2 regions of the Virgibacillus kekensis genome follow, and region 1 is predicted to be linked to the other one. Evidence: predicted binding sites of a transcription regulator. Region 1 holds the regulator's gene; the other holds the start of a gene.
The links. Region 1 encodes Rex, which represses fermentation and respiration genes when NADH is low (regulators of the CRP and FNR family bind a similar motif). Its sites were predicted from a motif close to TTGTGAAATATTTCACAA; they were not measured.

Region 1 (4,348 bases):
TGAACCAGGATCCGAAATCAAGCTTTAACGGAGAAATTAGAGGAAATAGCGGAATGATAATCCGACAATCAGCCAATCCAGGTAGATATATGAAAAAAGTCAGGGTATAAACTATTCTAATAGAAATAAATAAGGCCATATAAAGAAACGCTCCAAGCTTTTATGCTCGGAGCGTTTTCTATGTTACCCAGTCAATTCGATATTTTTAAATCTGTAATGATTTTAGGTCGTTTCTTCCTGCAAAGCGGTCCATTCTTCCAGCAGCTTCTCAATTTCTTGTTTTAAATCCCCGGTTTGTTTCGTCAGTTCCAGAGCCTTTTCATGATCCTGGTAAACTTCCGGATCGGTCATTTTTTGCTCGGTGGCCTCAAGCCTGGCTTCCAGCTCTTCAATCTTAGCTTCCAATTCATCAATCCGTCGCTGTCTTTTCCGAGCCTCCCGCTGAAGCATTTTATCCTCTTTAAACTTGGCTTTTCGGTGGTCCTGTGTATCGACAGCCTCTTTCGTTTCCTGCAGTTGTTTCAGTTCTGCCTCTTCCTGTTTCTTTTCGGTATAATAATCATAGTCACCCAGATAAAGAGTGGAGCCATCCTGTTGCATTTCAACAATCTGATCGGTGATTTTGTTTATAAAGTAACGATCATGCGATACAAAAATAATTGTGCCAGAGAAGTCCTGAAGTGCTGCCTCCAACACTTCTTTGCTGTCGATATCAAGATGGTTTGTCGGTTCATCCAACACCAGCAGATTAGCTTTTTGCATCATCAGTTTGGCAAGCGACAATCTTGCTTTCTCCCCGCCGCTAAGGGACTGGACAAGTTTTAGCACGTCATCCCCGGAGAATAGAAAGTTTCCGAGAACGGTCCGAATATCCTTTTCATTTACCAGAGGATACTCGTCCCACAGTTCTTGAAGCACTGTTTTTGTAGGGGTTAGCGTTTGTTGTTCCTGATCATAATAGCCAATTTCCACATTTGTGCCGATTTTAACTGTACCGCTGGACGGTTGTAGACCGCCGATTATCGTTTTCAGCAATGTTGTTTTTCCAACGCCATTAGGTCCGACAAGGGCTACTCGCTCACCACGGTTCACTTGTACATCCACGTTGGAAAAAATCAGGTTATCCTCATAACGGAAGGAGAGGGAGTCGATCTTCAGTACATCGTTCCCGCTCCGCCGGTTGATATCAAATGAGAAAGAGGCGGATGACTCATCGCCTTTTGGCCGTTCCATTTTCTCCATTTTCTCAAGTTGTTTACGTCTGCTTTGCGCACGTTTGGTTGTCGAAGCACGTACGATATTTTTTTGAATAAACTCTTCTGTTTTCTTAATTTCTGTCTGTTGCTTCTCAAACTCTTTCATTTCCTGTTCAAAGTCCTGGGCTTTTTGTTCGAGAAACTTGCTGTACGAACCATGATATTTCTTAGTCTTGTGTCGGGAAATCTCATAAACAATCGACACAGTTTTATCCAGAAAGTAGCGGTCGTGCGAAACAATTGTTACGGCACCTGGATAACCTGCCAGATAGTTTTCGAGCCAGCTTAGTGTATCGATATCAAGATGGTTGGTAGGCTCGTCCAGAATGAGCAGGTCAGGTTTCTTCAGTAATAGCTTCCCGAGTGCCAGACGGGTTTTTTGCCCGCCGCTAAGTTCGTTGATCGGTGTATCATAATCATAGTCATGAAAATGAAGGCCGGTTAGGACAGCTTTAATATCTGCCTCATAGCGATAGCCGCCACCTGCATCAAAAGCCTGTTGTTTCCGGTCATAATCCACAAGCAGCTGCTCATATTTTTTCTCGGAAAGTGTCGCAGCCTGTTCCATCTCTTTTTCGAGCCCGCGAAGTTCCTGTTCCTGTTTCACCAGATCCCGAAAGACTTCCACCATTTCATTCCAAATAGTTTTATCGGATTCGAGTCCAGTATGCTGGGAGAGATAGCCTGTTGTAAGATCCTTGGGCTTAATTAAATCCCCTTCATCATACGAATACTCACCCGCCATTATTTTCAGCAGGGTGGACTTACCTGCCCCATTTCTGCCCACGATTGCAATCCTGTCGTTCTCTTTTATTTCAAGTTTTACGTTGGATAATATTTCATCGGCTCCAAAAGACTTGGAGACTCCGTTAAGCTGCATAATAATCATTTCGTTCACCTCATCGTATACAAGTGTATCGTATTAGCAAATAGGCGGGCAATACAAATGTGAAATTAATCACGACTAACCTATTAATTTCTGATAAAATGGGGTATATATCATTTTCGTCTGGAGTTGATTTTTATGGCAGATTTCACACATTTTAACGAGCAAGGAAGAGCAAGAATGGTCGACATCAGTGAAAAGAATGAGACGGAACGGACGGCTGCAGCTGCTTCCAGCGTTTTTGTAAATCGCGAAATCTATGAAAAAATAACTTCCAATACCATGAAAAAAGGTGACGCGCTTGCGGTAGCTCAGGTTGCAGGGATTATGGCAGCCAAGAAAACTTCTGACTGGATTCCAATGTGTCATCCACTGCAACTAAAAGGAGTGGATATTTCATTTGACTGGAATATTGACGGGGATACATATGAAATTAGGATCAGTGCATCGGTAAAAACCAAAGGAAGTACAGGGGTGGAAATGGAAGCATTGACCGCTGCTTCCGCAACCGCATTGACCATATATGACATGTGCAAAGCAATCGATAAAGGAATGGTAATTGGCCAGACATATCTCCTGAGTAAAAAAGGCGGTAAATCGGGTGACTACCAGAGGGAAGATTAGGGGGGTAACTGGAATGGAGCAAAATAAGATACCACAGGCAACTGCCAAGCGGCTGCCGTTATACTACCGGTTCCTGAACAATTTATTTCAGCAGGGGAAGAAGCGGGTTTCTTCCGGGGAACTTAGTGAGGCAGTAAAAGTTGACTCTGCCACTATCAGAAGAGATTTTTCGTATTTCGGTGCGCTTGGGAAAAAAGGGTACGGGTATAATGTAGAATACTTACTTGGTTTTTTCCGGAAGACACTCGACCAGGATGAAGTGACCGAGGTAGCTCTTATTGGTGTTGGAAACCTGGGTACGGCATTTTTACATTATAATTTTATGAAAAATAATAATACCAAAATTGTCATGGCATTCGAAGCAAACGCAGAAAAAGCGGGAACCGATATCGGCGGAGTGCCCATCTATCATATTGATGAGCTGGAGGAAAGGATGCAGGGCGTAAGTGTAGCAATACTCACCGTTCCAGCCACCGAGGCGCAGAACATCACCAATAGGCTGACCGATTACGGAGTCTCTGGAATACTTAACTTCACACCAGCAAGAATAACGGTACCGGAGCGGGTCCGTGTCCATCATATAGACCTTGCTGTTGAACTGCAGTCACTTGTATATTTTTTAAAGCATTATCCGTTAGATTAATATTTCTATAGGGGAGCAGTCCACGAGGGCTGCTCCTTTACATTTATTTTACGTCTATCTTTTCCCTGCGCTTGGGAAGGGATTTACGGCTTTGTTAGCTAAAAAGATTTAAATGGCTGTGATTAAGAGAGTGGACTACTTGAAGAGAGAATGCGGGCGATGAACAAAGTGGAGAGAATGGTAATGCAACTCAAGCAGATGATACAACCAGCAGTCAGATCCTGCTGGTTGTGTGAGTGTACATAATTCACTTATTTTTTTGTTTTAATTTAAAATGCAGAATCAGCATCCGGATTCCTACACCGAAATCTATTGTGGCGAAGAAAGCAAGAAGAATCGTCATGAAATTCCAGACTGTATCTTCTGCACTTTGAACTGCCATATAGGTAAAGACCGACCCTAGTAGGAAATATATCAAAGACATTGTTTTAGGTGAAAGTCGCATTAGTGAATCAGCCTCCAATTAAAATCATTTGCATCTGTTCCATCTGGCGCTGCATTCTTTCTAAATCCTCAGGGTCCAGTGACAGCTGAACGATAAGTGAAATGGAATTCAACGTCATATGAACTATTATCGGAACCATAATCCGTTTGGTTTTTACATAAAGAAATGCAAATACAAAGCCCATTGATGCGTATATTAAAATATGTTCCGGCTCCCCGTGGATTATTCCGAAAATCAGTGCAGAAAGTGTAGCCGCAATGAAAAAGTTTGTGCGGACGTAAAGCTCACCAAATATTATTTTCCGGAAAATAATTTCTTCAAGAATCGGTGCAATAATCGCGGGGATAATCATAAATATAGGAGCTGCCCGTGTTATATCCATAATAACCTGCGTATTTTGTGAGCCTTGTTTAATACCGAATAACTGTACTTCTATTGTCACCGCAAGAGCTTGGGCAACATAGGCCATAATAACACCTGCAATGGACCATAAG
Region 2 (4,348 bases), on a different contig from region 1:
GGACTTGCCCTTTGGATTATCCGCAATCTGCGCGGAAGGAAAAATGACGGCGATTTGACGCTGAAGGATGCCCTGATTGTCGGGTTCGCACAGGCAGTTGCACTGATACCCGGAATCAGCCGGTCGGGTGCGACAATCGTTGCTGCCATGCTTGTCGGTATGAAATCTGAGACCGCATTGCGATTCTCCTTCCTTTTATATATCCCGGTAAGTCTTGGGGTAACCATCTTGAGTGTCGGGGAAATCTTGGGCGACCCGAACATTAGCGCCCTAGCAATCCCTTATGTAATGGCCTTCGCTGCAGCGCTGATTGCTTCCTATTACTCCTTGCGCTGGTTCATGGGAATAATGGCTCGCGGTAACCTGAAGTACTTTGCGTTTTATTGCTTTATCGTAGGTATTCTGGTCATTCTATTTATTTAACCTTGTTTCACAAATCTCTCCCTATGGGTAATGTCACTATGGGAGGGATTTTTTTATGTCAATTAATGAAGAGAAAGACTTTACCGGCATGCAAATTGGAACCTTTGAGGTTTCTTTCGATAAAAAATACCGCATCATATCGTTGCTGAATGATTTAACACTTGGATTGGAATTCTTGATCGGCAGTATTTTCTTTCTGTTTGAAGATTTGAAAACAGCTGGTGTTGTACTGTTTATTATTGGTAGCGCACAGCTTTTGGCAAGACCAATCATTAAGATTATCCATGCAATCCATTTTTCACATGTACGGTATAAAAAACACTCCCAGCCATAGCTGACTGGGAATTTTATTACTTATTTACTGCTTTCTTTTTTTGACGCATTGCCTTTGGAATATATACACAGTATGGTTCACTTTCCATGTAATCCCCTGTCACATTATAGGCGCGGGACCGTGACCCGCCGCATACATGCCGGAATTCACACACACCGCATTTTCCTTTATACTTATCCGGATTGCGAAGGTTCTGGAATACTTCCGATTCACGATAAATGGTTGCCAGTGGTTTCTGGCGAACATTACCTGCTTTAATAGGCAATAAGCCACTTGGATATACATCCCCAGTATGGGAAATAAATACGAAGCCGTTTCCGTCGTTAACACCTTTAGGAGCACGACCGAGTCCGTCGATTGTATCAATTTTGCCACTGTTCAATGCATCTTCATAACGGATTACGTCCTCTTGGTTTTTGGTTTCCCGCATTTTGCCCTGAATCACTACACGGCGATAATGCTGCGCTGCGGTCGTTTTGATATCAAATGAAGCAGTTTTAGATAACTTGTAGAGCCAGCGGAGTACCTTTTCGTGCTCAGCCGGTGATATCATATCCGATTCTTTCCCCCGCCCTGTCGGCACAAGGAAAAAGACACTCCATAAAACAACGCCAAGCTTTTCGACCATTTCTGCCATTTCATCAAGATACTCATAATTGTAGCGTGAAATAACTGTGTTAACCTGGAGGGGCATTTCGAGTTCGTGCAAATATTTTATCGCATTCATCGTTAAATCAAATGACCCGGAAGTGCCGCGGAAGTGATCATGCACCTCGGCACAATGCCCATCAATTGAGAACGCCCACCTTGCCAAGCCGACATTCTTCGCCTTTTCCATCGCCTCTTTGGTGACGTTCGGAGTGGCGGATGGTGTCATGGACACTCGAACACCCTTTTTCACTGCATACTCCGCAATGTCAAAAACATCCGGCCGCATCAGCGGGTCTCCGCCAGTGAAAACAAGCATTGGGTTGTTCATTTCATATATGTCATCAATCAGTTTTTTTCCTTCTTCAAAAGTCAGTTCCAGTGGATGACGGTGGTATTGTGCTTCAGCCCTGCAATGCAGACATTTCAGCTCACATGCCCGTGTCAGCTCCCAGATTACGATGAATGGGTTTTCATTATAGTCTTGTGGAAATTGTGGTAACATGTTACCCCTCCTAAGTTAGTTGCTAAGTTGAGTTTACTTGTTTTGTACGTGGCTGGTTGTGACATACTTCACACTTCCCGATGTGTCATAAATTGGACATAATTAAGCCTCTGGAATAGGTTCCCAGAGGCAATAATGGATAATGAATTCTTGCTCAGCGGTCTATGCTTCTTTACCTATAGCCACACGCCACATTGATGGCCCTTCTTCTAAGTATTCCCAGGTAAAGACGCCTTCCCGCTCAATCATAAATTGATATCTAAGCGGCCGTGGATCGTGGTCATTGGACAATTCCATAAACTCACCAGGCTGCAACCCATCGAATGTTTCAAAAATCTTTGGATGTCTGTATCTCGGTTCAATTTCAGGTGCATGTATTTTTACAGCGAAATTCTTTTCACTCATTGTTTAACCCTCCAGCTTTCAGATTTGATAACCTTTCACGACTCTAATGATAATGCCTGTTCAGTTAGGATGATGTGAGAGAAAACACACCTCCATATGATTCTCGTCACTTTTATAAAACGTTCACATTTGCAAATTCTATCTTTGAAGTTAACATGATAAACTAGAAAGGCATATTGTTATAGGAAGCTTAAATTTTGAGTATATGTCACTTTTTTTGCTGAGAGGAGCATGTATATGAACATCCAATCCATTCAGGAACTGCTGCAGAAAGTTCCATTATTCAAGGATCTAACCGACTCCGAGATGGAACCGATTGTAGAATTGGCCAAACACCGGATGTACCGTCACGGCACACATATTTTCATGCAGGGCGACCCGATGACCAATGTTTACTTTATCCACCAAGGAAAGGTGAAAATATATAAAACCGATTTCCACGGAAAAGAACAGATTGTAAATGTACTCCAGCCAGGCGATATGTTTCCCCACCAGGGATTTTTCCGTCAGGACGACTACCCGGCACACGCGGAAATTCAGGAAGATGCAATTTTAATTTATATTCCAATCAATTCATTCGAAAACTTTTTGATTAACCATCCGGAAATCTGTGTAAAACTGTTCCGCGTGCTCGGTGACAGGATTATGGACCTGCAAAACAGGCTTGAGGAAAAAATACTGCACAATACATATGAACAGATTATTATGCTGTTACTTCGGCTTGCCAAAGATTACGGCAAAGAAACCAAAGACGGCATGATCAAGGTGACCACACACTTCACAAACCGGGAACTCGCAAATATGATTGGCTCGAGCAGGGAAACCGTCAGCAGAACGCTCACTCAGCTAAAAAAACATGACCTGTTGACCACTGACAAATCAGGCTCCTTTGTATTGGATACAGAAACTCTCGAAGAAGAATTATTCAGTTAGAAAGAGGCTGGGACATAACTATAAATTTACATTCTAAAGACGAACGAATTCGGCGCGGAATCTTATAATGTTATCCTCTTATAGTTGGATCTTATTTCACAGTTGGTATAAAATGCGAGATAAAAGTTTAATGATTTCCGCTTCGGACAGTCGCTTTCACCACTCCGGGTACAAGTCCAACATCTGTTCAAGCTAAAGCTTTCACAGTGTTTCCTTTGCCGCCGGGCAACGCTTCAACTTCCTCGGAAGAAAACCACTTCCTGCGGAATCTTCAGCTGTTGCTTCGACGAACAGGACGTTCTAGTACCGGCGTTGGTCACAGGACGTGACCTGTTTTAGCCGGTGACCCGCAGGAGTCGACTGTCCTCCGCTCTAATCAACACTATGGTAGCGAAGGAAATACACGAAGACTCCTTCGGGAAAGCGAAGACGTTGAGACCCCACAGCGAGCTTTCTTTGCGAGCGAGGAGGCTCAGCGCGAGCCCGAGGAACGCGTAGTGTATTTCCGGAGCGAAGCTTCATTGTTACGTCGCAATTTATAGATTATACGAAGGCATCCTAACAAAATGATATAGATAGTTCGGATTATTATATAAATTATCACTTTCCTCTCAATCTCTATTAATTTTAGAATGACTGACAGTTGTTGTTCAATGGAAAATCCCCCTTTCTCCACCTCCACAAGATCTCCCGACAACCTCCCTCTCCCCCTCTTTCAAAAAATGTGACATACATCACTACTTCTCCTATTGAAAATGATTATCATAAAGTTAGGCTTAAGAAATCAATAGATGAGGTGATTTTCATGAGTGAACATGGAAGTGTCGTCGAGTTAGATGTACGTGAAGATTTAGCAATGAAAAAAGAGCCATTCGATAAAATTATGGGGACTGTTAAGACTCTTAAAGACGGAGAGGCATTTGTGCTGCATGCACCATTTAATCCTGTACCATTGCATGCCGTTCTGAAACGGAAAGGCTTTGAAAATAAAGTGGAAAAAATAGAGAAAAAACATTGGAAAGTAACCTACACAAAGACGAAGGGTGTTGCAGAATGATTATCGATAACCGTGGCCTCGAGCCTCCTCAACCAATGATGCG

Region 2: ACFO3D_RS13950 (TIGR04053 family radical SAM/SPASM domain-containing protein) is a predicted target of Rex. The motif match lies at 1,967-1,984, and genes of this name have one in related genera.

The regions. Positions count from the first base shown of each region.
Region 1 covers NZ_JBHSFU010000008.1:5,992-10,339, forward strand. The annotation lists gene ACFO3D_RS14310 (ABC-F family ATP-binding cassette domain-containing protein) at 223-2,145, opposite strand; gene moaC (cyclic pyranopterin monophosphate synthase MoaC) at 2,281-2,766, shown strand; gene ACFO3D_RS14320 (redox-sensing transcriptional repressor Rex) at 2,780-3,409, shown strand; gene ACFO3D_RS14325 (YdiK family protein) at 3,657-3,854, opposite strand; gene ACFO3D_RS14330 (CPBP family intramembrane glutamic endopeptidase) at 3,862-4,348, opposite strand, start outside.
Region 2 covers NZ_JBHSFU010000007.1:298,804-303,151, reverse strand. The annotation lists gene ACFO3D_RS13960 (undecaprenyl-diphosphate phosphatase) at 1-423, shown strand, start outside; gene ACFO3D_RS13955 (YrhK family protein) at 479-757, shown strand; gene ACFO3D_RS13950 (TIGR04053 family radical SAM/SPASM domain-containing protein) at 774-1,910, opposite strand; gene ACFO3D_RS13945 (DUF2249 domain-containing protein) at 2,073-2,315, opposite strand; gene ACFO3D_RS13940 (Crp/Fnr family transcriptional regulator) at 2,553-3,248, shown strand; gene ACFO3D_RS13935 (DUF2249 domain-containing protein) at 4,054-4,305, shown strand; gene ACFO3D_RS13930 (DUF2249 domain-containing protein) at 4,302-4,348, shown strand, end outside.